Natronosporangium hydrolyticum: one gene and its partner. The protein of the gene in region 1 interacts with the protein of each later gene in a pairwise test. Links are inferred from orthologs where the notes say so. Each region holds a gene or a part of one and is shown in the gene's direction. Other genes may lie near its edges. The genes, in order: dnaE and rplL.

The links.
Region 2: the proteins of dnaE (region 1) and rplL interact in binary tests that used the Escherichia coli proteins (3 or more experiments, as listed by UniProt). The link is inferred for Natronosporangium hydrolyticum from one-to-one orthologs.

What each region holds. Positions count from the first base shown.
Region 1 is NZ_CP070499.1:5,438,852-5,455,119, forward strand. Bases 5,167-9,221 are described here. They hold dnaE (DNA polymerase III subunit alpha), read left to right. Parts: upstream 5,167-5,484; coding sequence 5,485-9,021; downstream 9,022-9,221. Other genes in these bases: JQS43_RS24795 (peptide chain release factor 3), read left to right, coding at 5,167-5,264; JQS43_RS24805 (S8 family serine peptidase), read right to left, coding at 9,086-9,221. Outside these bases: JQS43_RS24775 (MFS transporter), read left to right, coding at 1-1,478; JQS43_RS24780 (TetR/AcrR family transcriptional regulator), read left to right, coding at 1,513-2,103; JQS43_RS24785 (YdeI/OmpD-associated family protein), read right to left, coding at 2,112-2,711; JQS43_RS24790 (polyamine aminopropyltransferase), read right to left, coding at 2,753-3,475; more of JQS43_RS24795, read left to right, coding at 3,663-5,166; more of JQS43_RS24805, read right to left, coding at 9,222-12,898; JQS43_RS24810 (helix-turn-helix transcriptional regulator), read right to left, coding at 12,989-16,180. UniProt on the Escherichia coli protein: DNA polymerase III is a complex, multichain enzyme responsible for most of the replicative synthesis in bacteria. This DNA polymerase also exhibits 3' to 5' exonuclease activity. The alpha chain is the DNA polymerase catalytic subunit.
Region 2 is NZ_CP070499.1:846,311-861,273, forward strand. What follows is about bases 12,214-14,963. They hold rplL (50S ribosomal protein L7/L12), read left to right. Parts: upstream 12,214-13,270; coding sequence 13,271-13,657; downstream 13,658-14,963. Other genes in these bases: rplA (50S ribosomal protein L1), read left to right, coding at 12,214-12,425; rplJ (50S ribosomal protein L10), read left to right, coding at 12,677-13,204; rpoB (DNA-directed RNA polymerase subunit beta), read left to right, coding at 14,130-14,963. Also shown: JQS43_RS03830 (acyl-CoA mutase large subunit family protein), read left to right, coding at 1-657; JQS43_RS03835 (amidohydrolase), read right to left, coding at 672-1,946; JQS43_RS03840 (MBL fold metallo-hydrolase), read left to right, coding at 2,296-2,952; JQS43_RS03845 (gamma-glutamylcyclotransferase family protein), read right to left, coding at 2,958-3,419; JQS43_RS03850 (NAD(P)H-quinone dehydrogenase), read left to right, coding at 3,475-4,881; JQS43_RS03855 (MarR family winged helix-turn-helix transcriptional regulator), read right to left, coding at 4,899-5,408; JQS43_RS03860 (hypothetical protein), read left to right, coding at 5,609-5,785; JQS43_RS03865 (putative bifunctional diguanylate cyclase/phosphodiesterase), read left to right, coding at 5,926-8,379; rpmG (50S ribosomal protein L33), read left to right, coding at 8,645-8,812; JQS43_RS03885 (MaoC family dehydratase N-terminal domain-containing protein), read left to right, coding at 8,824-9,273; JQS43_RS03890 (MaoC family dehydratase), read left to right, coding at 9,270-9,674; preprotein translocase subunit SecE, read left to right, coding at 10,003-10,317; transcription termination/antitermination protein NusG, read left to right, coding at 10,328-11,143; rplK (50S ribosomal protein L11), read left to right, coding at 11,198-11,629; more of rplA, read left to right, coding at 11,709-12,213. UniProt on the Escherichia coli protein: The binding site for several of the GTPase factors involved in protein synthesis (IF-2, EF-Tu, EF-G and RF3). Is thus essential for accurate translation.

The sequences.
Region 1 (16,268 bases):
GGTTGTTGGCGCTGCCGACGATGCTCCTCGGCCTGGATGTAACCGTGCTCTACCTGGTGCTGCCAAATCTGGCGGCGGCGCTGGACCCGTCGGCTACCCAGACCCTGTGGATCATGGATGCCTACGGCTTCCTCATCGCCGGATTCCTCATCACCATGGGCACCCTGGGCGACCGGATCGGCCGCCGCCGACTGCTGTCGATCGGAATGGCCGCCTTCGCCGTCGTCTCCGTCCTCGCCGCCTTCGCCCCCAGCGCCGAACTGCTGATTCTCTATCGCGCCCTGCTGGGTGTGGCGGGGGCGACGCTGATGCCCTCGACGCTGTCCCTGATCTCGAACATGTTCGCCGACGTACGCCAGCGGGCGGTGGCGATCGGGGTGTGGGCCACCATGTTCGCGCTCGGCATGGCCGCCGGGCCGGTCGTCGGTGGTGCGCTGGTCGACACCTTCTGGTGGGGGGCGGCGTTCCTGATCGCCGTACCGATCGCCGTGGTCGTACTGGCCGGTTCGCGGACCCTGCTGCCGGAGTACGCGGACCCCCGAGCGGGGCGGTTGGACCTGGCCAGCGTCGCCCTCTCGCTCGCGGCGATCCTGTCGGTGGTCTACGCCATCAAGCACACGGCCGCCCACGGGGCGACCGTCAGCGCCGTCGTGCTGCTCGCCACCGGCATCGCCGCCGGGGTGGTGTTCGTGCGCCGGCAGCGACGCCTCCCCTCGCCGCTGCTAGAGGTCAGGTTGTTCCGCAACCGGGCCTTCTCCGCGGCGCTGGCCGTGCTGTTGATCGGGCTGGTCGGGGTGGGCGGAACCATGTACCTGGTAACCCAGTACCTCCAGCTCGTTGAAGGGCTCACGCCGTTCGTGGCCGGTCTGTGGATGGGCCCACCCGCACTGGCGATGCTCGTCGCCGCCATCGGCGCGCCGTTGCTCGCCCGCCGGGTGCGTCCAGGTCTGGTCATGGCGGGCACGCTGGGGCTGTCGCTGCTCGGATACGCGGCGCTGGCCACCGCGGACACCGGCGACGCGCCCCGGGTGGTGGCTGGTTTCGCGCTGATCTATCTAGGCCTCGGGGCGATCGCGGCGCTCGGCACCGACATGGTCGTCGGTGCCGCGCCCGCGTCCCAGTCCGGCTCCGCCGCGGCGATGTCCGAGACGGTGCAGGAACTGGGCGTCGCCGTCGGCGTCGCGCTGCTCGGCAGTCTCGCCACCGCCCTTTACACCGCCCGCATGGTCGCCCCCGCCGGCGTCTCCCCTGAGGTCGCCGACCGGGTCACCGGCAGCCTCTCCGGCGCCCTCTCAGCCGCCGACCAACTGCCCCCACAGACCGTCCCCGCCGCCCAGGAGGCCTTCCTCGCCGGTGTGAACATCGCCTCCGCCGTCGCCGGGGCGGCCATCCTGATCACCACGCTGCTCTGCCTGTCGGCGCTGCGGCAGGTGCGGCCGCTCGGCGCGGACCAGGAGATCGAGCCGGCCCAGCGGTGAGCCGCTCGACTATCCTGGAAGCCCAGGAGGGAGCATGCACCACGCCGAGAGCGAACCCGTCGACGGTCGTCGCGCCCGGGGGCAGAAGCGCCGGGCCGAGATCATCGAAGCTACCCTCGCCGTCGTCACCCGCGACGGTGCCGCCGGGGTCACCCACCGCACCGTCGCCCGACAGGCGGGCATTACGACCAGCCTGACCACCTACTACTTCGCCACCCTCGACGATCTGCTGGTCGCGGCGCTGGCCAGCGTCGCCGACGGGTACACCGCCCGGATCCGCCACATCATCGACGACCCCGGCGACAAGCTGCGCGGGCTGGCCCAGCTGATCGGAGAGTCGGCTGGCGCCGGTCGGGAGCGAGCGCTGGCCGAGCGGGAGTTGGCCACCATGGCCGCTCGGCGACCCGCCCTGCAATCGTTGGCCCGTCGGTGGCGGGAGAACGTCGCCGACCTCGCCGCCACCCTCACCGACGATCCCGCGGCGATCGCCGCGCTGGTCGCCGCCGCCGATGGGCTGTGCACGGCCATCCTGCTCGACAACGCACCCGCCGACCCCGACTACGTGCACCGCGTCCTCGCCCAGGCGCTCGGCGACCGCCTCGACCGGGCCGCCTCGCCCGGCTGAACCGCGCGCTACTGCCCGGCCTGACGGCGCTGCGGATATATCGTCTCACCTCGGCCGAGCATTTCGACAAACTGCGCGATCCGACGGGCCCGGGTCTCGGGCCGCTTGGCGCTATGAATCCGGTGCAGGATCGCGAACCGGTTCTGGCTGGTGAGGATCTCGAACATCGCCTGCGCCGCCGGCTGCGCCGCCAGCGCCGAGGTCAGGTCGGCCGGCACCTCGATGGTGGCCGGGCCGGCATAGGCCGCTTCCCAACGGCCGTCCGCCTTCGCCCGCTCCACCTCGGCGAGCCCGGCCGGGTGCAGCCGGCCCGCCTCGGTCAACCGGGCCACCCGTTCGACGTTCTTCTTCGACCAGATGCTGCGGGCCCGGCGAGGGGTGAACCGCAGACTGCTGGTGGTCTCATCCCGGCGCCGCGCCTGGCCGTCGATCCAACCGAAGCACAGCGCCTCGTTTACCGCCTCCTCGTAGGTGAGACTGGTGGGGTCGGTAGCTCCCCCCTTTGCCAGCACCAACCACACGCCGGGGGCACGGTCATGGTGTGCCGCCAGCCACTCGCGCCACGCGGCGGCGTCAACGACGATCAGTTCCGGCAGTTGCTCAGCCATGCCAGTCAGTGTAGGGACGGCATGGGACAACCCGGCCCAGCTCAGCGGGGGTCGACCGCCACGTAGACGGTATTGGCCGACTCCTGCTCAAGGAACGGGTTGCGGAAGCGCACAGTCTCCGCCTCGACGGTTGTGAACAGGTCGGAGAGCGCAGCGGTGAACCTGGGCTCCGGCGGGTCGTCGGACCACAGCGCGAACACCCCGGCTGGCCGCAGGTGGGCGGCGAGTCGACGCAGCCCGGCCGGCCGATAGAAGTCGCCGTGGCCCGGGTGCAGCAGATGATCCGGCGAGTGGTCGATGTCTACCAGGATGGCGTCGAACTGCCGCCGGGGGCGTTTCGGGTCGAAACCATCGGCGGCGGCCATGGCAAAGAAGTCGCCCTGCACCAGCCGGCAACGGCGGTCGGTGACCAACTGCTCACCAGTCGGCAACAGCCGCCACGTGTGCCAGTCGATCACCGCTTCCAGGGCCTCGACCACCAGCAAGGTGCCGACCTTCGGCTCGGCCAGCACCGTCGCGGCGGTGCATCCGAGCCCGAGACCGCCGACGACGACATCCCAGGGACCGTCGCCGCGGATCCGGGCCAGGGCCAGCCGGGCGAGTTCCACCTCCGCCTGGGTGAACAGGCTGGACATCAGGAACTCGTCGTCGAGCTTGATCTCGTGGACCTCTCGGGCACAGGTGGGATCCCACCGGCGCCGGAGGCTGATCTCACCGATCGGGGTCTGCCGCCAGTCCAGCTCTTCGAAACGGGCACTCACCATGGCAGGCGGCCCTTATCTACCACCATTCGCGCATCGTAGGCCACCTCAGCGCCCACCACCTAGCCCCGCTCCACCCCCACCACCCCACCCGCGCGATCATGGGGCTAGGGACAGAGTCAGCGGCCGATCCGGCACCTATGTCCATGATCGGCCGAGTGGGCGGTGGGGGGAAGCGCAGGTGCAATCGGTGACGGCTCCGGGCCAGGCGAACATCCAGGCAGAGGCGGCCCGGCGGCGTACCTTCGCGGTGATCAGCCACCCGGACGCCGGCAAGTCCACGATCACCGAGGCGCTGGCGCTGCACGCCCGGGTGATCGGGCAGGCCGGCGCGGTCCACGGCAAGGGCGGACGCCGCGGGGTGGTGTCCGACTGGATGGCGATGGAGCAGACCCGCGGCATCTCCATCACCTCGGCCGCGCTGCAGTTCGCGTACCGCGACGTGGTGGTCAACCTGCTCGACACCCCGGGTCACGCCGACTTCTCCGAGGACACCTACCGGGTGCTCACCGCGGTGGACTGCGCGGTCATGCTCCTCGACGCCGCCAAAGGGCTGGAGCCGCAGACTCTCAAGCTGTTTGAGGTATGCCGGCATCGGCGGATCCCGGTCGTCACCTTCATCAACAAGTGGGATCGGCCCGGCCTGGAGCCGCTGGCGCTGCTGGACGAGATCGAGACCCGGATCGGGCTGCGGCCGACACCGTTGACCTGGCCGATCGGCCTCGCCGGGCAGTTCCACGGGGTGGTCGACCGACGCACCGGCACAGCCATCCACTTTGAACGGGCACCGGGCGGCGCCACCGCCGCCACCGAGCAGGAGCTGACCACCGACGAGGCCGCCCGCCGGTTCGGCGAGGACTGGCAACGCGCCGTCGAGGAGCTGGAACTGCTCGACCTCAGCGACGCCGACCATGATCAGGCCACCTTCACCGCCGCGACAACCACCCCGGTGCTCTTCGGCGCCGCCGTCGCCAACCTCGGGGTACGCCAACTGCTGGACACGCTGGTGGAGCTCGCGCCGGCGCCCGGCCCCCGCCCGGACGTCGCCGGTGAGCCGCGGCCGGTGGCGGCGCCGTTCGCCGGATTCGTCTTCAAGATCCAGGCGAACATGGACCCGGCTCACCGCGACCAGGTCGCGTTCGTCCGGGTCTGCTCGGGGCGCTTCGAGCGGGGTGCGCAGGTCACGAACGGCGCGACCGGCCGGCCATTCGCCACCAAGTACGCCCAGCAGCTGTTCGGCCGGGAACGCGACACCGCCGACTACGCCTACCCGGGTGACGTGGTGGGGCTGGTCAACGCCACCGCGCTGGGCATCGGCGACACCCTCTACAGTGATCGGCCGGTGGAGTTCCCGCCGCTGCCGTCGTTCGCGCCGGAGCATTTCGCGACGATCCAGACCAGCGACACCTCGAAGTTCAAGCGGTTCCGGCGGGGCGTAGCCCAGCTGGACGCCGAGGGCATCGTGCAGGTGCTGCGATCGGAGGCTCGGGGCGACGCCGCCCCGGTGCTCGCCGCGGTCGGTCCAATGCAGTTCGAGGTCGCCACCCACCGGTTGGCGGCCGAGTTCGGCGTACCCACCACTGTGGACCATCTACCTTACCAGTATGTCCGCCGTACCGATCCGGCTGGGCAGGAGGCGCTGAGCCGGGTCCGCGGCATCGAGGTGCTCACCCGGGTACGCGACGGGGCGCTGCTGGCGCTCTTCCCGAACCGGTGGCGGCTGGACATGATCGCTCGGGAGAATCCCACGGTACGGCTGGACCCGCTACTCGCCGACGCCGACGACCGGTGACGGGTGACCGGTGACGGGTGACCGGTGACGGGTGACCGGTGACGGGTGACCGGTGACGGGTTCGACAGATTCGGCAGCCGACCTCGGCCGGTCTGCGCAAGCGGCTGGGCGGGAGTGCGTACGCTATGGGCTGACCTTGGCGGATTGCGGACCAGGCGACGCCGGGTGTGACGGTTCTGGCCTCCATCTGGGTTGTATGCCTGGTTGAGGAGGTACCGGCTTGTCCAACCAGTTTGTGCACCTGCACGTACACACCGAGTTCTCGATCCTCGACGGTGCGGCGCGGATCAACGACATGATGACCGAGGTGCAGCGGCTGGGGATGCCGGCGGTGGCGATCACCGACCACGGCAACATGCACGGGGCCAACGCCTTCTACAAAGCCGCCACCGCCGCCGGGGTCACCCCGGTGATCGGCATTGAGGCGTACCTCGCCCCGGACTCCCGGTTCCACAAGAAGCCGGTGCGTTGGGGGCGGCCGGAGCAGAAGGACGACGACGTCTCCGGCGGTGGCCGTTACACCCACGCCACCCTGTGGGCGACGAACAAAACCGGCCTGCACAACCTCTTCGCGCTGACCTCCCGGGCGTCGCTGGAGGGCCAGTACGGCAAGCCGCGGATGGACGCCGAACTGCTCTCCGAGTACGCGGGTGGGCTGGTGGCGACCACCGGCTGCCCCTCCGGGGAGGTGCAGACCCGGCTGCGGCTGGGCCAGGAGGAGGAGGCCCTCGCCGCCGCCGCCCGCTACCAGGACATCTTCGGCAAGGAAAACTACTTCCTGGAGCTGATGGACCACGGCCTGGATATCGAGACCCGGGTCCGCTCCGGGTTGCTCGACATCTCCCGCAAGCTCGGCATCCCGCCGGTGGTCACCAACGACTCCCACTACACCCAGGAAGACCAGGCCAGCGCCCACGACGCGCTGCTCTGCGTGCAGACCAACGCCCGGATCACCGACACCAAACGGATGCGCTTCGGCGGCTCCGGCTACTACCTGAAGTCGCCCGCCGAGATGTACGGCGTCGACGGCTCCGACGCCTGGCTGGAGGGGTGCCGCAACACCCTGGTGATCGCCGAGCGGGTCGAGACCGAGGGGATGTTCGCCTACCACGACCTGATGCCCCGGTTCCCCACCCCGGAGGGTGAGACCGAGGAGAGCCTGTTCACCAAGGAGGTCTGGGCGGGGATGGCCCGCCGTTACCCCGGCGGCATCCCGGAGGACCGGCGGGCCCAGTGCCAGTACGAGGTCGAGGTCATCAGCTCGATGGGGTTCCCCGCCTACTTCCTGGTGGTGGCCGACTTCATCCGGTGGTCGCGGGAGAACGACATCTCGGTCGGCCCCGGCCGCGGCTCCGCCGCCGGCAGCATCGTCGCCTACGCGCTGGGCATCACCGACCTGGACCCGCTCACCCACGGTCTGATCTTCGAGCGGTTCATCAACCCGGAGCGGGTCGAGCGCCCCGACATCGATGTCGACTTCGACGAGCGTGGGCGGGCCGCGGTGATCCGCTACGTCACCGAGAAGTACGGCGACGACCGGGTGGCCCAGATCGCCACCTACGGCACGATCAAGGCGAAGGCCGCGATCAAGGACGCCTCCCGGGTGCTCGGCTACCCGTACGCGCTCGGCGACCGGATCACCAAGGCGATGCCGCCGGCGGTGATGGGTAAAGACATCCCGCTCTCGGCGGTCACCGACTCCGGCCACCCCCGTTACCACGAGGCGACCGAGGTCCGGGCGCTGGTCGACTCCGAGCCCGACGTCGCCAAGGTCTTCGACATCGCCCGCGGCCTGGAGGGGCTGGTCCGGCAGACCGGGGTGCACGCCGCCGGGGTCATCATGTCCGCGGAGCCGCTGATCGAACACATCCCGCTGATGAAGCGGGAAGACGACGGCGCCATCATCACCCAGTTCGACTACCCCACCTGTGAGTCGCTCGGACTCATCAAGATGGACTTCCTGGGGCTGCGTAACCTGACCATCCTCGCCGAAGGTCTGCGTAACGTCGAACGCAGCACCGGCCGCAGGATCGACCTGGATTCGCTGGGCCTCGACGACCGCCCCACCTACGAGCTACTCGGCCGCGGGGAGACGCTCGGGGTCTTCCAGCTCGACGGCGGCCCGATGCGGTCACTGCTGAAGATGATGCGGCCGGACAACTTCGAGGACATCTCGGCCGCCATCGCGCTCTACCGGCCCGGCCCGATGGGCGCCAACAGCCACATCAACTACGCGCTGCGCAAGACCGGCCAGCAGGAAGTGGTGCCGATCCACCCGCACCTCGCCGAGGCGCTGGAGGAGGTGCTCGGCCCCACCCACGGCCTGATCGTCTATCAGGAGCAGGTGATGGCGATCGCGCAGAAGTTGGCCGGCTACACCATGGGGCAAGCCGACAACCTGCGTAAGGCCATGGGCAAGAAGAAAAAAGACGTGCTCGACAAGCAGGTCGTCTTCTTCCGGGACGGGATGCGGGAACGCGGCTTCTCCGACGAGTCGATCCAGACCCTGTGGGACATCCTGCTGCCCTTCGCCGACTACGCCTTCAACAAGGCCCACTCGGCCGCGTACGGCCTGATCGCGTACTGGACCGCCTACCTGAAGGCCAACTATCCGGCCGAATACATGGCGGCGCTGCTCACCTCGGTCAGCGACGACAAGGACCGGATGGCGCTCTATCTCGGCGAATGCCGCCGGATGGGGGTGAAGGTGCTGCCCCCCGACGTCAACGAGTCAGAGGGTCCGTTCAAACCGGTCGACGGCAACATCCGGTTCGGCCTGCACGCGGTCCGTAACGTCGGCACCAACGTGGTGCGTTCGATCATCGAGACCCGGAAGGCGAAGGAGGCGTTCACCTCGTTCGCCGACTTCCTCGCCAAGGGTGAGCTGGTGGTGTGCAACAAACGCACCATCGAGTCGCTGATCAAGGCCGGTGCCTTCGACTCGCTCGGGCACACCCGGCGCGGCCTGGTCGAGGTGCACGAGGCCGCGGTCGAGGACGCCCACCACATCAAACGCCGGGAGGCGGAGGGGCAGTTCTCGCTCTTCGACGACCTGGTGCAGGCCGACGAGCCGGCGGCCGGGTTGACGCTGACGGTGCCGGAGCACGAGTGGGAGAGCAAGACCCTGCTCGACTTCGAACGGGAGATGCTGGGCCTCTACGTCTCCTCGCACCCGCTCGCCGGCGCCGAGCACCTGCTCCGCCGCAACTGTGAACAGGCGATCACCCAGATCGAGGACGACGAGCTGCCCGACGGGGCGCACGTCACCCTGGCCGGGATGATCGTCGGCCTGAACCGGCGGGTGACCAAGCAGGGCAAGCTGTGGGCCTCGGCCAGCCTGGAGGACCTGGACGGCGCGATCGAGGTGCTCTTCTTCCCCAGCACCTACGACGCGGTCTCGGACCAGCTCGCCGACGATCTGGTGGTGGCGCTCAAGGGCAAGGTCAACCGGCGCGACAGCGGCAGTGTCTCGGTGGTGGCGCACGACCTGGCGGTGCTGGACACCAGCGCGGTGGCGGCGGCCGGTGGCCGGCCGGTCACCATCCGGATGAAGGACTCCGCGGTCACCGAGGGCGCCGTGGAACGGCTCCGGGAGGTCCTGGTGCAGCATCAGGGCGACACCGAGGTCCGGCTGGAGCTGCGGTACACCGGCAACCGGCAGCCGGAGCTGTTGAAGCTGCCCCGTTACCGGGTGCAGGTCTCACCGGCGCTGATGGCCGACCTGAAGGCGCTGGTCGGCTCCGGCAGCGTGTTGTAGAGCGGTGACGTGATGGTGGGGCCGGCCGAGACCCCGGGCCGACCCCACCACCCCCGTCGCGAATTCAGTCCAGATTGACCCGCCAGCCCCGCTCGATATATTGGCGCAGTTGGTTTCCGGCCTGGTCGGTGGCGACCACCCGCACCGAACCGAACTCGGCCGCCGCCGGGGCGGCCGGGACGGTCGCCTCGAACCCGCCGTCCACCTCGCTGACCGGCGCGGCCGCCCAGCTCGCACCGTCGTCGAAGGACACTTCCACGGTCAGCTCGAAGTCACCGGGCCCGGTCACCCCCGGCTGGTAGCCGGGCACCAACCGCAGCGGGTACGCGTCGGTCGCCTCGACCTGGTTGTGCAGCCCGGTCTCCAGGTGGTAGTCGAGCTGCACCAGCGGCAGCACCTCCCGCCCATCGACGGGCCGGCCGGAGCTGAACTCCCAGCTGGACTCGGTGACCACCGAGGTGCCGGCCCAGTTACCGGCGCCGTTGCGGACTATCAGCTCCACTTCGTACCATGACTCCTCCGGCGGCACCGACACCTGCAGATCCGACCAGTCACCCTCGCCGACCAGCTCACCGTCCCGGTACACCCGCATCACCACCTCGTCGCCGAGCTGGTGGTATGGATACCCGTACATCCGGCCGTTGTCGTAGAGGTAGGTGGGGATGTTGAACCGCAGCGCGTCGTGGAACCGGGCGGCCGGCAACCCGATCGCCTCGTAACCGGGCAACTCTGGCACACCGGGCCGGGTCAACGCCCCCCACCACTGCTGCTGGTAGACCTCGCCGGGGTGGTAGCGCTCGACGCCGGTCCAGATCCAATACATCCCGGGGAACTCATGATGCGGCTGACCGAACCGCTGCCACCGCACCTGCTCGGTGCTGATGAACTCGGTCCGGTGACCCGGCGCGTTGCGGGTCCGCCCCATACGCAGCCCGAACTCGGAGCTACCCAGCAGCGCCACCCATGACTCCATCCGGCCGGTCTCCGCCGAGTCGGCGTGGAACGCCGACTCGACCGTCGCCAGCTCCGCCTCGTCGACCACCTGCCGCTCCCCGCCGGGGAACCGGCCCGCCGTGTGGAAGGCTAGGTCGTAGGTGTACGCGGGGTCGATCACCCCGTGCAGGTCCAGCTCCAGCTCCGGGTCGGCGGCGAGCTGCTCCCGCAGCGCCATGCCCTCGCCCTGGTTGAGCCGGTAGCTGGGCAGGAAGCTGGTGTTGTCCGGGTCCCACCAGTTCGCCGGCTCGTCGTTGTGCGCCAGCAGCAGCACCGCCCCGGCCTCGGCCGCAGCCTGCGACTGGTCGGAGATGTAATGACCGGACCGGGCCCGGGTCACCAGCGCCACCTTGCCGGCGGCGTCCACCGACGCGAACTCCTCCGGCGTCCCCTCTCCGGCGTAGACCACCGGCAGCGACTCCTGGCCTTCGTAGACCAACCGTTGCGTCGCCAACACCGGGGTCGTTTCGATCGGCGCCCCGTCCGGGCCGGGCGCGGAGAGTCGCAGCAGCGGCTCCGACTCCTGCCACAGCACCGACGCCTCGAAGACCCCAGTGTCGGCCTCATCGCTGGGAAGCAGGTAAAGGTCGGTGCCGGTGAGTCCACCACTGGACGTGGTGGCGATGGCCCGGTCGCCGACCTGCCGGTGCCACAAGATGTCGAACGAATCGGTCACCGTCTCCCGTGGCGTCTCCACCTGGAAAGGTTCGGCGTCCCGGCCGTCATACCGCAGCGTCAGGTCCCTCGCCACCGTGAGCTCCGGGTCGCCGCCGAAGACCACGCTGCTCGGCGGGAAGGCACCCGCCGGCGACTGCACCGAGAAGACCAACGTGTACCGCCCGGCGGGCAACTCGAGCTGGGTCTGGCCGTCGAAGAACCAGCCGTAATACATCTGCCCGGTCTCCAGGTTCCACGCCTCGACCGAGCCCGAGCCGGCCGGCTCCCCGTCCCGGTCGACTCCCTCGACCGTGACCGTATGGATCGGCGGCGGGAGGGTGGCGGTCAGCACGGTCTGCACCGGCGCCGACTGGTTCCGCCGGTCCTCGGCCAGGATGTAGCCGGTATAGGTGCCCGGCGTCGTCGCCTGGGTCAGCAGCGACACGTCGGCGCTGGCCGACCCGCCCGGGGGGATCACCAGCGCCGCCGGCCGGATCCGCACCACCGGCCGGGCGTCGTTGAGGTCGCCGGCCGCGTTGACGTGCGGCGTCAACCGCAGCGTCATCGGCTGGTCGGAGTGGTTCTGGTAGGTCAAGGTGCGGGTCTCGAACCGGCCCGACTGCCCGACCTCGCCCAGCGACAATGCCGCGTCGCTCACCGCGACCGTCGCCGCGACCGACGCGGCGGCGTCGAGCCGGCCGCCGCCCTGGAACGAGACCCGCTCGTCGAGCGGTTCGGCGGTGGCGACCAACCGGGCCTTCAGCTCCGCCGCCGTATCGTCCGGGTGCTGTTGGGCCACGATCGCGGCCGCCCCGGCGGCATGCGGCGCCGCCATCGAGGTGCCGCTCATCGCGGTGTAGTAGTCGTCGATCAGCTGCCCCGAGCTGGTGCCCGCGGCGCGGGCGGCGACGACATCCACCCCGGGCGCCACCAGCTCCGGCTTGATCGCCGAGTCGCCGGGGCGCGGCCCCCGCGAGGAGAAGTCCGCCGGCTGGTCGTGATGGTCGGTGGCGCCCACGGTGAGCGCGTGCTCGGCGGCCCCGGGCGCGGTGATGCTGCCCTCGGCAGGGCCGATGTTGCCGGCCGACACCACGAACAGCACCCCCGACTCTTCGGTGAGCCGGTCCACCGCCATGCTCAACGGGTCCGAGCCGTCACTCGGGAACGACGAACCGAGGCTCAGGTTGACCACCCGCGCTCCGGCCTCGACCGCCCACTCCATCCCGGCGATCACCCAGTCGTCGTAGCCGACACCGGCGTCGCTGAGTACCTTGCCGATGAGCAGCTCGGCGCCGGGCGCCACCCCGGGACGCCCGCCGTCGGCGGCCTCACCGGTCCCGGCTACGGTCGCGGCCACATGCGTCCCATGGCCCTGCCGGTCGATCCCGACCACGCCGGCCGGGTCCTCGTCGGGCGTGAAGTTCGCCGAATCCGCGACCTGGCCCACCAGGTCCGGGTGGTCCGGATCGTAGCCGGTGTCGAGCACCGCCACCGCCACCCCGGCGCCGTCGTACCCGAGCTCCCACGCGGCCGGGGCACCGACCTGGCCCACGCTCTCGCCGAGCGTCGGCTCGACCTGACCGTTCAGCCACACCCGTTCGGCCGCTGCGAGCTGCGGCTCCGGATCCTGGGCCGCGGCCGGCTCCGGCCCGCGCAACGCCTCCCACACCTGCCGGATCTCCGATTTGTCCACCTCGACCGGCAGCGCGTCGATGCTCGACAGCACCCCGACCTCACCGCCGGGCGCCGCCCCCGCCGGAAGCGCCGCCAGATCGGGCGCCGCCAGCAGCAGCGGCAGGTCGTCCCGGGACCGGTCGTCGTACCCCTGCGCCACCAGCCCGGTGACGTTGAACAGCCGCTCGTCGAGCACGCCCGCGGCCAGGTACGGCTGCACCTCGGCCGGGATCACATGGACCTGGCCGTCCTGCTGGTAGATCTGCGGCGCCGCCCCGCTCGCCGGAACCGCCGGCTCGGCGAGCCACGCCGACTGGGTGCCGTCCGGGCCCTGATGCACCACCACCACATCGCCGGTGAGCAGGGTCACCGGGACGGTGTCACCTGCGGACGGCGGCGCGGCCATCCCGCGTACCGGGTCGGCCGGTGCCGGGGCGGCAGTCGCTGGTACGGCCGATCCGCCGAGCAGCGCGGCGAGCGCCGGCACCACCACGGCGATCCGCCATCGCCGGGCCGGCCGCTCCCCGCCGGGGGGTAATGGGATGGGGGACATCAACATCCTCTTTCTCCGGGCGTCACAACGGCGGCATCGCCGTCACCTGATCACGCTCACCCGGTACGGCCGAGGTTGCGATTGGGTAGATCACCCATTCTTGGCCGGCGCGGCCGGCAGCTGGCCCGGCTCGCCCGCCGACCCGGCCGGCTCCGCGACCAGCAGGCCGGTGTCCGCGGCGGCCACCGCGAGCCGGGTACGCGAGGTGACCGCCAGTTTCTGCATCGCCTTCTGCAGATGGCGGTCGATGGTGCGGGGCGACAGGTACAGCACCTTGGCCACTTCGCGGTTGGTCAACCCCTGCGCGACCAGCCGGACCACCTCCAGCTCGCGGGGGGAGAGCTGGTCGCCGTAGCCGCGCCGGCCACCCCGCCAGGTACGCGCGACCTCCACCCCGAGTTGCCGCAGCCGGTACGCCAGCCGGTCGGCGTCCCACCTGGCACCGAGCGCCCACAGCCCCTGCTGCGCCGAGGTCAAAACCGGCAGCGCCCGGTCGTCCTCGCCGGCCGCGAGCAGGTAGCCGCCGTACCGCTCCAGCGTCAACAGCTCCTCGTAGCGCCGGGGCAGCGCCGCCCACGACTGCGCGGCCGCGAGCGCCAACTCTGCGGCGCGACCCGGCTCACCGGCGGCGTTCGCCACGATCGCCCGGCACACCTGCGCGGCGGTCGCTGGCGCTGGCGCTGGCGCGTCCAACCCCGCCAGCGCGGCGACGTACTCCTCGGTCAGCCGGGTCGCCGCCGCCCGTTGCCCGGCCCGCACCAGCGCCGCCACATGGACCGGCGCCAGGTCGGTCGCCCACAGCCAGACCCCCTTGCCGGCGATCAGGTCGATACCGGGCTGGGTGACCCGGATCGCCTCCTCGACCGCGCCGTCGGTGAGCCACAGCCGGCCCAGCGCCGCCGCCGGCAACAGCTGGGTGTCGACCAGCCCGCGGTGGGTGGCCTGGCCGAGGATCTCCCGCAGCTCCGGTTCGGCCGCCGACCGGCGGCCGGCCGCCAACGCCAACAGCGCGGTGACCAGCCTTGCCTCCAGGTACGCCTCGGGTAGGGTGTCGTCGGCGTCGGCCAGCTCCGCCACCCGGCCGGCCAGCCCCGCCCACGCCCCGGTGTGCCAGTCCAGGTACGCCCGGGTGAGCCGGGCCGAGTTGAGCAGCCGCTCGTAGCCGGTGTCGCGCATCAGCTGCTCGGCGGTGCGTAGCCGCTGCTCGGCGTACGAGTAGTGGCCCCAGATCACCCCCATGTGGCCGGTGTTCATGGCGCACCGCGCCAGCTGCCGCCGCTGGCTCAGGGTCGGCGCGTCATCGCCGAGCTCGGTCGCCGCCCGCCAGCCGGCTGCCTGACCGAGCAGCAGCAATGCGCCGACCCGGTCGACCGCCAGCGACGTCCGCTCGGCCTGGTCGGCGACCTCCGGCAGCAGCGCGGTGGCGCCGTCCAGCCAGCTCAGATGCTGCTCGACCGGCCAGGTGTTGCCGCGCGGGAACCCCAACGACATCATCGCCCGCGCCGCCAACGTGGGGTGCCCGGACAGTTCGGCGCAGGCCGCCTGGGTCTGCGCGTACGCCTCCTCGAACTCGCCGAGCTGCAGGTGGAGCCGGCCCAACCAGAGCCGGACCGGCCCCCGGTCGGTCGCGGTCGTGTCCGCATCGGACAGCACCTCCCGGAGCGTGCCGGCTACCTCGGCCGCCACCTCGCCGAGCGAGGCCACCCCACCGACCGCCGCCTCACCCAGCTTGCCGGCCAGCCGGGCCCGCGCGGTCGGCGGCGGTGGCGGGGCGGTGTCGAGCAGCCCCCGCAGGGCCGCCACCGCGGCGAGTTCATCCCCGGAGGCCAGGGCCAGCTCGGCCGCGGCTTCGGCGTAGCGGCGCCAGCCGGCGATGTCGCCGGCCTCCCGAAGATGGTGACTCAGCCGGGCGAACGGCGGATTGTCCAGCCGCATCAACACCTGCCCGGCCTGCTGGTGCAGCCGCCGGCGCTCGGAGGCCGGGGTCGCCTCGGCGATCGCCCGGGCCGCCAGCACGTGGCTCACCTCGAACCGACCCGGCTCGGCCTCCCGCAACAGCCCGCGGGCCAGCAGCTCCGCCACCCCGACCTGCCCCGCCGCCGGGTCGAGCCCGGCGACCGCTCGCAGCGTCGGCTCGTCAGCGGGCTCCGCCAGCAGCGCCGCCGCGGTGAGCAGTCGCCGGCCCACAGAGTCCAATCTCGACACCCGCTCCAACACCGAGTCCCGAACCGTCGGTGGGACCGCCAGCCGGTCGATGTCCCGGCGGCGCAGCCGGCCGTCGCCCCCGGCCCGGTCGCCACCGCCGGCCCGGTCGCCGCCCCCGCGCAGCTCGCCACGGTCCCGTAGTAGCGACAGCGTCTCCGCGAGCGCCAACGGTAGACCCTGGGTATGCGCGTGCAGGAACTCCACCAGCTCGTCGTCGGCCGCCTCCGCCGGGAAGACCGACGCGACCATGGCGGCGGTCGCGGTTGCGCTCAACGGCGCCAACGCGAGCCGTACCGTGGGTAGCCGCGCCGGCGGCCGAGAGGTCAGCCGCAACAACGGGGAGCCCGACGGGACATCGGTCGGCCGGTAGGTGAGCACCATGCTCACCGGCGGGTGCCCAGTGGTCGCCAGCGAAGTCAGCAGTTCCAATGTGGCGGCGTCCGCCCAATGGGCATCCTCGACCACCAGCACCTCGGTGCCGAGAGCCTCGAGCAGCTCGGCCAACGCCCGGAACAGCCGGTGCCGGACCGCGCGCCGGTCGTCCAGCGGCTCCAACGCCGGTGGCAGCTGATCACCCCACTCCGGAAACAGCGGCCGCAGCGCCCCGGCGAGCGGGCTCAACGGCACCGGACCTGCCTGCCGCCACCGGCGGCTGAGCGCCTCCACCAGCGGGCCGAGCGGAAATGGTTCCCGCAGCGGCGGGCACGCGGCCTCGACCACCACCGGCTGCGGCGCCGCCGTCCGCAGCGCCTCCGCCAGCAGCCGGGATTTGCCGATCCCGGCCTCCCCCTCGATCAGCAGCAGCACCGGCGACTGCGCTATCGACGCCGCCACAGTGGTTACTTCTCGATCGCGGCCGACGAACGCCGGAAGGGCCGACCTGGCCCCCGCCGGTTGGTCGGCCTGCTCCACCACTGCGTCCCCCGTCCCCCTGCGACCCCCATACCGGTAATCGCCCCCCGCGCCTGCCAGGGCACGATCTTGCGGTCCAAACCCTAGAGCGGCGGACGGCCGAACGGCGCTCCACCTTCCGTACCGATTGGGAGATGGCCGGTGATAGCACCATTTGATCATCATCCATCGCCACAGCTCAGGTGGTTTGTGGGACCGTTTGCTCTGCACACGTATACGCCATCGGGGGGCTGTTGGCTGCAAGATCGGCGGG
Region 2 (14,963 bases), 4.6 Mb from region 1 along the record:
CCGGAGGTGAACCTGATCCGGGTTGCGGTCCAGGCACTGGCCGCGGTGATGGGCGGCACCCAGTCGCTGCACACCAACGCGTACGACGAGGCGATCGCGCTGCCCAACGAGAAGGCGGCCCGGCTCGCCCTGCGTACCCAACAGGTGTTGGCTAACGAGACCGACCTCACCGCCACCGTGGATCCGTTCGCCGGCTCGTACGCGGTGGAGGCTATGACCGACGATGTGGAGTCCGGTGCCCGGGAGCTGATGGCGCGGGTCGCCAGCTACGGCTCGGCGGTGGACGCGATCGAGGCCGGTTTCCAGAAGCGGGAGATCGAAGCCTCGGCGTACCGGATCTCGCAGGAAATCGACCGGGGCGAGCGGGTGGTGGTCGGGGTCAACAAATACCAGACCGACACCGACGATCCGTACGAACCGATGCCGGTGGACCCGACCATCGAGGCAGCGCAGGCGCAGCGGCTGGCCCGGCTGCGGGCCGACCGGGACCAGCCGGCCGTCACCGCCGCCCTCACCGCGCTGCGGGAGGCGGCGGCCGGCACCGACAACGTGCTGTGGCCGATGAAGGATGCCCTGCGCGCCAGAGCGACCGTCGGTGAGGTCTGTGACGCGCTGCGCGAAACCTGGGGGGCCTACCAGCCAGCCGACTCGTTCTAGCCGGCAAAAGCGCGCTAGTCGGTGAAGCGCGCCAACGAGGCGAGGGCGGTGTGGACCATGACCCGGACGCCGTGGTTGATCGCCCGCTCGTCCACGTCGAAGCCCGCCTGGTGGATGTCCATCGGCGCCGCGTCGGCGATGCCGGTACCCAGCCGGATCATCGACCCGGGCACCTGCTCCAGATAGAACCCGAAATCCTCGCCGCCCATGCTCAGCTCGGCCTCGGTGACCTCATCCGGGCCGAGCGCGAGCCGGGCCGCTTCGGCGATCAGCTCGGTCGCCCGCGCGTCGTTTACCACCGGCGGCACGCCCCGGACATAGTCGACCGAGGCGGTGGCGCCGGTCGCCGCCGCGACCTCCTGCATCAGCTGGGTGATCAGCTCGGGAGCCTCCCGCCAGGCCTCGCGGCCAAGCACCCGCACGGTGCCGCGGGCATGCCCGGTGGCCGGGATCGCATTCGGAGCCTGGCCGGCGGCGATGGACCCGAAGACCAGCGAGACCCGGGCACGCGGGTCGAGCCGGCGGTCGAGCAGCGCCGGCACGTCGACTACCAGCCGGCTCAACGCGTGGACCAGATCCACGGTCAGGTGTGGCCGGGCGGTGTGGCCGCCCGGTCCGGAGACGTTCACTGACACGATGTCGGTGGCCGCGGTGAGCGGGCCGGTGCGGACCGCGACGGTGCCGGTGGGCAGCCGGGGCGCGCAGTGTAGGCCGAAGATCGCGGCGACATCGGTGAGCGCGCCAGCGGCGATCATCTGCGGAGCACCGGAAGGGCTCGCCTCCTCGGCGGGCTGGAACACCAGCCGCACCCGACCGGGCAGCGCTCCGGCGTCGGCGAGCCGGGCCAGCGCCTGCCCGGCGCCGAGCAGGATCGCGGTGTGCACATCGTGCCCGCAGGCGTGGGCCACCCCGGGGACGGTGGAGCGGTACTCCACCTCCTTCGGGTCGTCGATCGGCAGCGCGTCCATGTCGGCCCGCAGCGCGACCACCGGGCCACCCTCGCCGATGTCACAGATCACGCCGTTGCCGCTGGGGAGCAGCCGGGGGGTGAGCCCGGCCACCCGCAGCTCGCCCGCGACCAGCGCGGTGGTCTCGAACTCCTGGTGGGACAGCTCCGGGTGGGCGTGGAGGTGTCGACGTACCGCGATCAGCTCGCCGTGGCGCTCTGCGAGCCACTGGTCCAGCCCGCCAGGGAGCGGCTGCGCGGCCACGGGGGTCTCCGGCCGCGCAACGGCCGGGCCGTGGGCAGGGGCGGCCAGCTGACTCTCGGGCACGGTCAACGCGCTCATTTCGGCTTCATCTCGATCTCTTCCGGCGACACGAACTCGGACAGCCTAGACCGAATACGGTGACGCTACGCAACCTCGTTACCGTAGCAATGATATTGCTCAGCGTCACAAAATGCCTGGTGAAAGGCGATTTCCGGGGCGGATCCGGCGCCGACCGGCGGTTACTCCGGGTGGTCACCGGAGCCTCACTCTCGTCAACGGAGGAAGGGCTGTCGCGGTCACGCGGGGTGGCGGACGTACAAACCGGCGGCGGCGGGGTGGCGCCGAGCGCGGCGGGTGGGGCGCCGGGCAGACTAGGCACTCGGCTATCACCGTGGCGAGTCCGCGGTCTGGCGGTGAGGGAGGTCACATGCAGCTGACGAAGTACACCCATTCGTGTATCCGATTGGAGCACGACTCCGGGGTGCTGGTGATCGATCCGGGCGGGTTCAGTGAGCAGGCCGCGCTACTCGGCGCCGATGTGGTGTTGATCACCCACGAACACGCCGACCATCTCGATGTGGACAAGCTCACCGCGGCGGCAGCCGACCGTCCCTCGCTGACCGTCTACGCCCACCCGGATGTGGTCTCCAAGCTGGCGGTGCTCGGCGAGGCGGTGCAGGTCCACCCGGTCAACGCCGGGGACGAGTTCACCGCCGCCGGGTTCGGGATTCGGGTCGGCGGTGGCCAGCACGCGCTGATCCACGCGGACATCCCCCGGATCGCCAACATCGGCTTCCTGATCGAGGATGTGCTCTACCACCCGGGCGACTCGGTCGACCCGGCCGACCTGCCCGCCGGGTCGCAGGTGGAGACCCTACTGCTGCCGATCAACGCGCCGTGGCAGCGGCTCGCCGAAGCGGTCGACTTCGTCCGGGCGGTCGCGCCCCGGCAGGCGTACGGAATCCACGATCATCTGCTGTCGGCCGCCGGCGCCAAGGTCTACGACACCAATCTGTCCAAACTCGCCAACTGTGACTACCACCACGTGGAGCCAGCCACCACGATCGACCTGGCCGGCGGGTGAGCTTCCTACGGCTCCGGGGAGGCCGTCCGGGTCGGCCGGGAACGTAGGTCGCGCAGGTAGTCGGCGGGGGCCCCAGCGGCCTCGGCCGCGTTGGCGATCTCCGACAGATACCACGCGGTGGGTAGGCCACCTTCGTAACCGTCCAGCACATACACCCAGGCGGTGACCGCGCCGTCCAGCGTCGCCACCTGTACCGTCAGTTTCCGGTACGTGCCGGCGACCGCGCCCTCCACCTCGTCGAGGTTGGCGGCATCGCGGGGATGGACGTCGTAGAGCGCGACGAAGACCCGGTCACCCGGTGACTCCACCACGGTGGTGACCGCTCCCTCCCAGCCCAGGGCGGCTTCGCCCCCGAAGGTCAGTCGCCAACCCTCCAACCACCCCGTACCGATCATGGGGGAGTGCGGGCAGTAAGCTCGCATCCGCGCGGGGTCGAGATTCGAACCGTAGGCAGCGTAGTGGCGCACGGCGCTGACGATAGCTGCCAGGATCGAGGTCAGAACAGACGGGAGCGCGCGTGTCATGAGCCGGATTGTGATCATCGGGGGCGGACCGGCCGGGTACGAAGCGGCGTTGGTCGCGGCCCAACTCGACGCTGAGGTCACGGTGATCGATGCCGAGGGCATCGGCGGCGCGTGTGTGCTGCACGACTGCGTCCCCTCTAAGACTTTCATCGCCAGCTCCGACGTGGTCACCGGGTACGGCGGCGGCGAGCGCTTCGGGATCCAGCTGCCCGGCACCGGCGCGGTAACCATCGACGCTCCCGCGGTCCACCAGCGGGTGCGCCGGCTCGCCGCGGCCCAGTCGCAGGACATCGACGCCAAACTGCGGGCCGCCGGGGTCACGGTCGTACGCGGGCGGGCCCGGCTGGGGACGGCGGCCGTCACCCACCACCACCCGGTGCTCGTGACCCCTGCCGACGGCGGCGACGAGTACCCGCTCGCCGCCGATGTGATCCTGCTCGCCACCGGCGCAACCCCCCGGGTGCTGGCGAGCGCCATCCCCGACGGGGAGCGGATCCTCACCTGGCGGCAGGTGTACGACCTACCCGCGCTGCCCGAACATCTGATCGTGGTCGGGTCCGGAGTCACCGGAGCCGAGTTCGCCTCCGCGTACCTGGCGATGGGGTTGCCGGTGACGCTGGTCTCCAGCCGGGACCGAGTGATGCCGCATGAGGACCCGGACGCCGCGACCGCGATCGAACGGGTCTTCCGGGACCGGGGGATGGCGATCCTGAACAACTCCCGGGCCGAGTCGGTGACGCGGCACGGCGACCAGGTGGTGGTCCGGCTGACCGACGGCCGGGAGGTGACCGGCAGCCACGCGCTGATGGCGGTCGGGTCGGTGCCGAACACTGAGGCCCTCGGGCTGGCCGAGTACGGGGTCCGGGTCGGGTCCAGCGGGCACATCCCGGTGGACCGAGTCTCGCGTACCAATGTGCCCGGCATCTACGCCGCTGGCGACTGCACCGGGGTCCTGCCGTTGGCGAGCGTCGCCGCGATGCAGGGCCGGATCGCCATGTGGCACTCGCTGGGCGAGGCGGTGGCGCCGCTGCGGCTGCGAACGGTGTCGGCGAACGTCTTCACCGACCCCGAGCTCGCGACCGTCGGCGCGTCCCAGGCCGAGGTCGACGCGGCCCAGTCGCCGGTGCGGGAAGTGATGCTGCCGCTGACCGGTAACGCTCGGGCGAAGATGGCGGGCCTGTCCGACGGGTTCATCAAGCTGTTCTGCCGGGCTCCCTCGGGGGTGGTGATCGGCGGGGTGGTGGTCGCACCTCGGGCGAGCGAGCTGATCCTGCCGATCTCGCTGGCGGTCAGCACTCAGCTCACGGTGGATCAGCTGGCGCAGACCATCACCATCTACCCGTCGCTGTCCGGGTCGATCACCGAGGCCGCCCGGCAACTGATGCGCCACGACCCGGAGCTGTGACGCCTCCTTCTGGCCGATCATGATCGGTGGCCCGGCGGGCCGCCGCGGCGAACGGCGTGCGGTCGCCCCTGTTGCCGGAGCCGGTCGGCCTCCCGCTGGGTCGCCTCGGCGCGTTCTCGGACGAAGTCGCGGAGCAGTTGTAGCTGGCCGGCGGTGAGCGTACTGCCGGCCTCAGTGAGGTGGGCGGCCTGGCCGGCGAAGAGGCCGGCGACCGAGGCCTCGGCGGTGGGCTCCAGCGTCACGATCACCCGCCGCCGGTCGGCTGGGTCGGGGCGACGGGCGACGAAGCCCGCCTGTACCAGCCGGTCGATCATGCGGGTCACGGCGCCGGTGGTGAGCCCCAGTTCGGCCGCGAGTTCGCTGGCGGTGGCCCGGCGCCGCTCCCGTAGAGTGTCGACGCAGGTCAGGTCGGTGAGGGTCAAGCCGAGCTGGTCGGCGACCGCGTCGTAGTAGCGCACCGACTGGCGCAGCAGCCGCCGGACTCCTTGCACGAGCTCCGCCAGCAACTGGTCCTGACTGTCCGTCACACCAGCCATTCTTCCGCTGATCGGCCGCGTTCGGCCATCCATCGTGGCATTAGCCGTGGGAATTCGGGCGATCGAGCTGCCCTTAGCAGGCCACCTATCGGACGTTCGGATGAGGGCGGCAGATCCGGCTTTCGGTATGCCGAACGATGTGACACGATGGTCGATATCTTAGTGGGAGTAGGCCCGCGGAAGGAGATCTCATGCGCACACGCAATCTTGCACGGTGGGCCAGTCGGCTCGTGGCCGTCGCCGCGTTCGGGGCCGGTGCTACGTTGGTCGGTTCCTCGGCCCTCGCCGCCGGCGAGACCGCTGACGACGTCACCAGCACGGCGGGGAGTGAAGCGGTCTACGAGCCCAACGACTTCCGCTGGGAGTAAGCCGGCCACCGGCGCCGGTTCTTCGGCGCCGGTCGCCGATCCCGCCCGTGATCCGGTAGGAGGGGTGCTTGCCTGGATCGCACGCCGAGCCTAGCCGCTCTGGCCGTCGCGCTTGGGCACTGACGGCGCCGCTCGCGGTAATGGCGGTGCTCTGGGCCTTTGCTGCCCAGATCGGAGAGACCATTCCCGGTTGGGCCTGGCCACTCTCCATCCTGTTCCTGATTCTTTTCGTCGCAGCCGATCTCACGGTGTTCCGGGTGGAGGTCCGCCGGCACGCCGTGGGGGTGTCGGTTACCGATATCCCGTTGCTGCTCGCGCTCTTCTTCCTACCGCCGGTGCTGCTGGTGGCGGCCCGTGCCGTCGCCACGCTGTGCGTCATGGCCTCGCAGGGCCAGGCGAAGGTGAAGCTCTGGTTCAACGTGGCGTCGCTCGCCGCCGGCGCCGCGCTGGCGAGCTTGATCGTCCGAGCCGGATCCCCGTTGGATGGCCAGGACCCGCTCACCTGGCTGGTCCTGGCGGCAGCGGTGGCCGCAAACGTGCTGGTGACCCTCACCGCCGTACTCGGAGCGGTGAGCCTGGTCCAGGGGCGGATCGTCACCCGTGACTTCATGCGTACCGCCATTCCCGCGCTGCCGGTGGCCGCCCTCAACATCACCATCGGGATCGTGGTGCTGGTGCTGCTGCAGCAGGGTGCCTGGTCGCTGCTGCTGCTGGCGGTGGTGACCGGATTCCTGGTGATCTCGTACCGGTCGTACGTCCAGTCGGTGCGGCACAGCCGGTCGTTGAGTGAGATGTACGAGCTAACCCGGGTCGTCGCCGATACTCCCCATGACGGCACGTTGGCCGATGTCCTGCTCGGCCGGGTGCGAGAGATGCTCCAGGCCGAGTACGCGACCTTGTGGATCCCGGCGAGCGGGCGGCACCCTGAGGTGCTTCTCTCGGCAAAGGTCGACTACCGGGCGTTGTTGGACGTCTCGGACACGCCGGAGCCGATCCGGCAGCGGGCCTTCACGCACGGGGCGAGCGTGGCGGTCGGTCCTCGGCTCGGTGACGAGTCGCTGCGGCCGGTGCTCCGCCGGACCGGCACCAAGGATGTGATCGTGGTCCCGCTGCGGGCGGGCTCGGCGGTGATCGGCTGCCTAGAGGTGTCCGGCCGGATCGGCGACACCGCATTCTTCGGTCCGGCCGACGTCCGGTTGTTGGAGACGATCGCCGCGCACGCCGCGGTGGCGGTGGAGAATTCGCGGCTGGTCGAGCGGCTGCGCTTCGACGCGTACCACGACTCGCTCACCGGCCTGCCCAACCGGCGGCGGATCACCGACGCGTTGGGCGAGTCGATCTCGGGGCGTACCCCGGGGGAGATGGTGGCGGTGCTGCTGCTGGACGTCGGTGGGCTCCGGGATGTCAATGAGTCGCTCGGCCGGGCGGCCGGAGACCAGCTCCTGGTCGAGGTCGCACGCCGGCTGCGGGCGGCCGCTCCGTCGGCGGCGCTGGTGGGCCGGATCGGCGGGGACGCATTCGTGGTCACCCTGCCGATGGCCGATGAGGGTGCCGCGCTGTCACTCGCCGGCTCGCTGCGGCAGGAGCTGCGGGACCCGTTGACGGTCGGCTCGTTGACGCTCGACGTCGATGTCGCGGTCGGGGTGACCCTGCATCCGGAGCACGGCCCGGAGCCGAGCGTGCTGCTGCAGCGCGCTGACCTGGCGACCCAGGCGGCGAAGGGGCTGGTGGGCGGCGTGCAGCTGTTCAACAAGGCGTTGGAGTCCGGTTCGGCTCGGCGGCTGGGGCTGGCTGCGGATCTGCGCCAGGCGCTCGACGACGACGAGCTGGAGGTCTACTTCCAGCCGAAGGTCTCGATTCCGGATCGGCGGCTGGTCGGAGTGGAGTGCCTGGCCCGGTGGGAGCATCCGGGGCACGGCTCGGTGCCGCCGCCGGAGTTCGTGGCGGTCGCTGAGCACACCGGGTTACTCGGCCAGCTCACCGAGGCGGTGCTCACCGCGGGGCTGCGGCGGGCGCGGCAGTGGGCACAGGCCGGCCACCCGTTGCCGGTCGCGATCAATCTCTCTTCCCGGACCCTGATGGACCCGAGTTTCCCGGCGCGGGTCAGCGAGTTGTTGCGGGAGTACGAGGTCGATCCCGAGCTGCTGACTTTCGAGATCACCGAGGACGGCTCGGTGGGCGAGGCGGATCAGCCCTTGCCTACCCTGCATCAGCTCGCCGAGTTGGGCGTCCGGTTGTCGGTGGACGACTTCGGCACCGGCTACTCCTCGCTCTCCTATCTGAGTCGGCTGCCGGTCCACGAGGTCAAGATCGACCAGTCGTTCGTCCAGGGTATGGCGACCGACGCTGGCGATCTGGCGATCGTCCGGGCAGTGGTGGACCTGGCCCGGCACTTCGACCTCACGGTGGTCGCCGAGGGGGTGGAGAGCGAGCTGACGCTGAACCTGCTGGAGGAGATCGGCTGCGACATCGGCCAGGGGTTCCTCTTCAGCCGGCCACTGCCGTATGAGCGCCTGGAGGCGTGGTTCGCTGCGCAGACCGACGCCGAGCCGCACGCCGGGGGCCAAGTGCGACGCCTGCGTGCAGTGGGCTGAGGGGGGCGTGTACGCTAGGCTCTGCACGTCGCACCGGAGTGATCCGGTCAGTGACGTTGCCCCCTTAGCTCAGTCGGCAGAGCGTCTCCATGGTAAGGAGAAGGTCTACGGTTCGATTCCGTAAGGGGGCTCGCGAAAGCGAGGCGGTGTAGCTCAGGAGGTAGAGCAAACGGCTCATAATCGTTGTGTCGCCGGTTCGAGTCCGGCCACCGCTACCGCTACCGCCATCAGCCGGTAACCGCACAATCGCAAGGAGCGCTTCGCCGTGGCCAAGGCGACCGACGTCCGCCCCAAGATCACTATGGCGTGTGTGGACTGTAAAGAGCGAAACTACATCACCACCAAGAACCGCCGTAATGATCCGGACCGGATCGAAATCAAGAAATTCTGCCCCCGCTGCGGCAAGCACACCGGTCACCGCGAGACCCGCTGACGCGGCCTGCGATGCCCCTCAATCGCGCGTACGTTGGTCGTAGCTTTCCGCCGAGCGGGCCCTACCTGGTAGGGCGGGAGAAGATCCGCGAGTTCGCCTCCGCGATCGGCGCCGACGACCCGATCCATCATGATCCGGAGGCGGCCCGGGCGCGCGGGCACGCCGACGTGGTGGCGCCACCGACGTTTCCGATCGTGGCCGGCACCGCCGCGGCCGAGCAGCTCCAGACCGACTCTGAGCTGGGGCTCGATTACTCCAGGGTGGTGCACGGCGACCAGCGGTTCAGCTACGTCCGGCCGGTGGTGGCCGGTGACGAGTTGGTCAGCGTGCTCACCATCGAGGAGATCACCGAGCGGGCCGGGCACGAGTTCCTCAACACCCGGATCGAGTTGACCACCCCCGCAGGCGAGCCGGTGGTCACGCTCTGGCACAAGCTCGTCGTGCGAGGTGACGATTCGTGACCGGGCTGGTCGTCGGTGCGCAGTTGCCGGCTCACACCTTCACCGTGACCCGAGCCGACCTGGTCCGTTACGCCGGGGCTTCGGGTGATTTCAACCAGATTCACTGGAATGAACGGTTCGCTCGCGAGGTCGGGCTGCCCGGGGTGATCGCCCACGGCATGTTCACCATGGCGCTGGCTGGTCGTGCGGTGACCGCATGGGCGGGCGCCGCCGACGCGGTGCTCGATTTCGGGGTCCGGTTCGCCCGGCCGGTGCCGGTGCCCGACGACGACGCCGGGACCGAGGTGGTCGTCTCGGGGAAGGTCAAGTCGATCACGGACGATCGTGCGGAGCTGGAGCTCACCGCGGTCTGCCAGGGGCAGAAGGTGCTGGCGCAGGCTCGGGCCACGGTCCGGGCCTAACCCGACGGCGCCCGGTTCCGGCCCGTGTGGGCGCCCCGGTTGGGCCGGGGGCTCGGTTACCCGTACACTGGTCGCGCACGGCAGTGTGGATTCCGCACTGACGCACCTAGGGGTGTGGCGCAATTGGCAGCGCAACGGTCTCCAAAACCGTAGGTTGCAGGTTCGAGTCCTGTCACCCCTGCCACCGCGGGCGGCTGTCCGGCCGGGTCTTGAGGATCCGGGTCGGCGACCGGGCTGGCGGCGGTGATCGGTCATCCGTGACCGCCGATAGACCCACGCCGACGGGCCATCCGCCGAGGAAACCGACACCGCGAGGAAGAGGACTGAAGTGGCTAAGGGGAACCGACCAGGCGCAGGCGCCGCGGACGAGTTCGACGACGCCGCCGACAGCGGCCGCGACGGGTCGGGCAGCGGTGACGCTGCGGTCATCGAACGGCGCGGCGGTCCCCGATTTGGTTTCGGCCGGATCGGGCGGTTCGTCCGGGAAGTCGTGGCGGAGCTGCGTAAGGTTATCTGGCCGACTCGTAAAGAGCTGCTGACCTACGCGGTGGTGGTGGTCTTCTTCATCGCGGTGATGATGACGATCATCGCCGGCTTCGACTACGCGTTCGCCAGCGCCGTACAGTGGGTCTTTGGCCACTAGACGGGGATACATGTCAACGGAAGCGAAGTACGACGTGGTTGACTATGACGAGACCGGCCGGGCGGATCTGCCCGAGCCTGCTCTCGATGCCGACGACACCGGCGCGGAGCCGATCGCCGAAGCGGCGTCGGCGCCGCCCGATGGCGACCTGAGCGCCGTCGCGGCGGCGCCGGGCGATGAGCTGCCGGGCGATGAGCCGCCGGAGGAGGACGCGGCGGGCCCGGAGCCGGTGGCGGATCCCGCCGCCGCGCTGCGTGATCAGCTGCGGTTCGCGCCGGGCGATTGGTTCGTGGTGCACTCCTACGCTGGCTACGAAAACAAGGTCAAGACCAATCTTGAGACCCGGATCACCTCGCTCGACATGGAGGACCACATCTTCCAAGTCGAGGTTCCCACTCGGGAAGAGATCGAGGTCAAGAGCGGCAAGCGGACCCAGGTCCAAAACAAGGTTTTCCCCGGTTACATCCTGGTCCGGATGGAGCTGAGCCCCGAGTCATACTCCTGTGTGCGCAACACTCCGGGGGTGACCGGCTTCGTCGGTGCCACTGACCGCGCCGACCGGCCCGCGCCGCTCAGCCTCGACGAGGTGATCAAGTGGCTCGCTCCGGCGGCGGAGCCGACCACGCAGAAGAAGGCGCCGACCGAGGTGAAGGTCCTCGATTTCGAAGAGGGCGACTCGGTCACGGTGACCGATGGTGCCTTCGCGTCGCTGCCGGCCACGATCAGCGAGATCAACGTCGACCAGCAGAAGCTGAAGGTGCTGGTGTCGATCTTCGGTCGGGAGACGCCGGTCGAGCTCAACTTCAACCAGGTCGCGAAGATCTAATCCCGGCCAGGTACCATCGTTCGGTTATCGAGACCTCCGAGCCCAGGACCAGGAATGCCTCCGAAGAAGAAGCTCGTTACCACGTTCACGCTGCAGCTGCCGGCGGGGCAGGCGACACCGGCGCCGCCGGTGGGCCCGGCGCTTGGTCAGCACGGCCTGAACATCATGGAGTTCTGCAAGACCTACAACGCCCAGACCGAGTCCCAGCGCGGCGATGTGGTGCCCGCTGAGATCAGCGTCTTCGAGGACCGGACCTTCAGCTTCGTGCTGAAGACTCCGCCGGCGGCCCGGCTGTTGCTGAAGGCGGCCGGGATCGACAAGGGGTCCGGTGTGCCGCACCGGGACAAGGTCGGCTCGGTGAACCGCGCACAGCTGCGGGAGATCGCCGAGCGGAAGCAGGCCGACCTCAACGTCGAGGACCTCGACCAGGCCGAGAAGATCATCGCCGGCACTGCCCGGTCGATGGGGATCACCGTCAACGATTGACCCGACCTACCGGCCTTTTTCGACGGCCGGTCGTGGGAGGGCCCGAGCTGGGCCCGTCGCAACCACAGGAGACCTGAACATGAAGCGCAGCAAGAGTTACCGCAAGTCGGCCGAGTTGGTCGACCGGGACCGGCTCTACGGTCCGGTCGAGGCGATGGAGCTGGCCAAGCAGACCAGCCCGACCAAGTTCGACGCCACCGTGGAGGTGGCGATGCGGCTGGGGGTCGATCCGCGCAAGGCTGATCAGATGGTGCGCGGCACGGTCAACCTGCCACACGGCACCGGCAAGACCGTCCGGGTGGTGGTGTTCGCCGCGGGCGAGAAGGCGAACGAGGCGGTCGCCGCCGGCGCCGACGAGGTCGGCTCGGATGATCTGGTCGCCCGGATCCAGGAGGGCTGGCTGGACTTCGACGCCGCGATCGCGACGCCCGACCAGATGGCCAAGATCGGTCGGATCGCCCGGATCCTCGGTCCCCGGGGGCTGATGCCGAACCCGAAGACCGGCACCGTGACCATGGACGTCACGAAGGCGGTCAACGAGATCAAGGGCGGCAAGATCACCTTTCGGGTGGACAAGCACGCCAATCTGCACATGATCATCGGTAAGGCGTCGTTCTCCACCGACCAGCTGGTCGACAACTATGCCGCCGCGCTCGATGAGGTCCTGCGGCTGAAGCCGGCCGCGGCCAAGGGTCGTTACCTGAAGAAGGCGACCGTCAGCACCACCATGGGTCCCGGGATTCCGATCGACCCGAGTGCGACCAAGTTCCAGCAGGAGGCCCCGGTCGCCGCCTGACGCGGCGCCCGGCGTACTCTTGGCAGTTGCCCGGCGGCCGGTTGGCCGCCGGGTGGATCCACAACCACCCACAGACCGCTGGTTACCGGATGATCTCCGGTCGAAGGCCCCGGACGAGGGCGGCCCGCGCAGGATGGGGCGGATCGCGAGTCGGCGCTCTCTGCGCGCCCGTGCCCGCGCCGCGCCTTCTGCGCTGGCGCCCTCCCCTCCGTGACCGGACCGCCAGCGGCGGATACGGCAGAAGGAGGGGCATGGCGGTTCGGGAAGACAAGCAGACCGCCGTGGCCGAGCTGACCGACCAGTTCCGTAGCTCGACAGCGACTGTGCTGACCGAGTACCGCGGACTGACGGTTGCGGAGCTCAAGCAGCTCCGGCGGCAGCTCGGCGACGGCGCCGCGTACACCGTGGCGAAGAACACGCTGGCCAAGCGGGCGGCCACCGAGGCGGGCATCGACGGGCTGGAGGAGCTCTTCAAGGGGCCGACCGCGCTCGCGTTCGTCTCCGGCGACCCGGTCGAGGCCGCGAAGAGCATTCGGGATTTCGGCAAGGCGCACCCCGCTCTGATCATCAAGGGTGGCGTCTTTGAGGGCCAGACCATCTCGGCCGACGAAGTCCGTCGCCTCGCCGACCTGGAGTCGCGTGAGGTGCTGCTGGCCAAGCTGGCCGGGGCGATGAAGGCCAACCTGAGCAAGGCGGCGGCGCTGTTCCAGGCCCCGCTGAGCAAGACGGTCCGGTTGGCCGCCGCGCTGCAGGAGAAGCGGGAGCAGGGCGGCGAGTAGGCCGTTGCTGCGTCCCTACGACGCATTCCACCCACTACGGGCCGATCACGAGAGAGGAACGCCGAGATGGCGAAGCTGAGCACCGAGGAACTGCTGGACACCTTCAAGGAGATGACGCTGATCGAGCTCTCGGAGTTCGTGAAGCAGTTCGAGGAGACCTTCGACGTAACCGCCGCCGCGCCGGTGGCGGCGGTCGCCGCGGCCGCGCCGGGCGCGGCCGCCGAGGAGGCCGAGCCGGAGAAGGACGAGTTCGACGTCATCCTGGAGGCTGACGGCGGCAAGAAGATCCAGGTCATCAAGGTTGTCCGGGAGCTGACCGGGCTGGGCCTGAAGGAGGCCAAGGACCTGGTCGAGGCCGCTCCGAAGGCGGTTCTGGAGGCGGCGAACAAGGAGACCGCGGAGAAGGCCAAGGAGAAGCTGGAGGGCGAGGGCGCGAAGGTTACCGTCAAGTAACCTACCGTCGTTCGACCTCCCCGGCCCCGTCGATCCGCGCCGGAATTGCGGGTGATTCAGGCATGAATCACGCATTCCCATCCGGATCGGCGGGGCCGGGACCTTGACGGGGGGCAGGGTCGGAAGGCACGCTGAGTACAGCACCAGCGCGGACGCGCCGCTCGCGTCGGGCCGACCCGGTCCGGCGCTCGGCGATTTCGTCCGAGTCGGGGCCGAGGACACATGGAGAACTGTGCTGGGCGAGGGGGCTAGACAGCGGTTGGCCGAGCGGCTACACTGCTAGTTTGCGCTGCCTTCCGACTTAGTGCCTGCCTGGAATGTCCGATTCTACGGGATTCTGGGGCTTGTTCGTCGGGGCGTGCGCACGGCCGTAAAGCAGCACCGGTCCTCGGAAGGACGCATCTTGGCAGCTCGCCCCGTGGAAACTCGCCCTGCGAAGATCGATCAGTCATCGAACCTTACCTCGAGTGACATGCTTCCCCGCCGAATCTCCTTCGGGCGGATTACCGAGCACCTTGAGGTCCCTGATCTGCTCGCCATCCAGACCCAGTCCTTCGACTGGTTGGTCGGGAACGAGGCGTGGCAGTCGCGCACGGCTGACGATCAGTATGCCCGTTCCGGACTCGCAGAGATCCTGGAAGAGATCAGTCCTATCGAGGACTTCTCGGGCACGATGTCACTCTCCTTCTCCGCGCCCCGCTTCGACGAGGTGAAGGCCTCGATCGAGGAGTGCAAGGAGAAGGACCTCACCTATTGCGCACCGCTGTTCGTAACCGCGGAGTTCACCAACAACACCACCGGCGAGATCAAGAGCCAGACGGTGTTCATGGGTGACTTCCCGATGATGACCCCCAAGGGGACGTTCATCATCAACGGTACCGAGCGGGTGGTGGTATCCCAGCTCGTCCGGTCTCCGGGCGTCTACTTCGACAAGCAGCCAGACAAGACCTCGGATCGCGACCTGACCAGCGTCAAGGTGATCCCGAGCCGGGGTGCCTGGCTCGAGTTCGACATTGACAAGCGGGACACGGTCGGCGTCCGGATCGACCGGAAGCGTCGGCAGGCGGTCACCGTCCTGCTCAAGGCGATCGGCTGGTCGGCCGAGGCGATCCGGGAGCGGTTCGGCTGGTCCGAGCTGATGATGACCACCCTGGAAAAGGACCACATCACCAGCCAGGACGAAGCGCTGCTGGACATCTACCGGAAGCTGCGGCCGGGTGAGCCGCCGACCCGGGAGAACGCCCAGACTCTGCTGGAGAATCTGTTCTTCAACCCCAAGCGGTATGACGTCGCCAAAGTCGGGCGC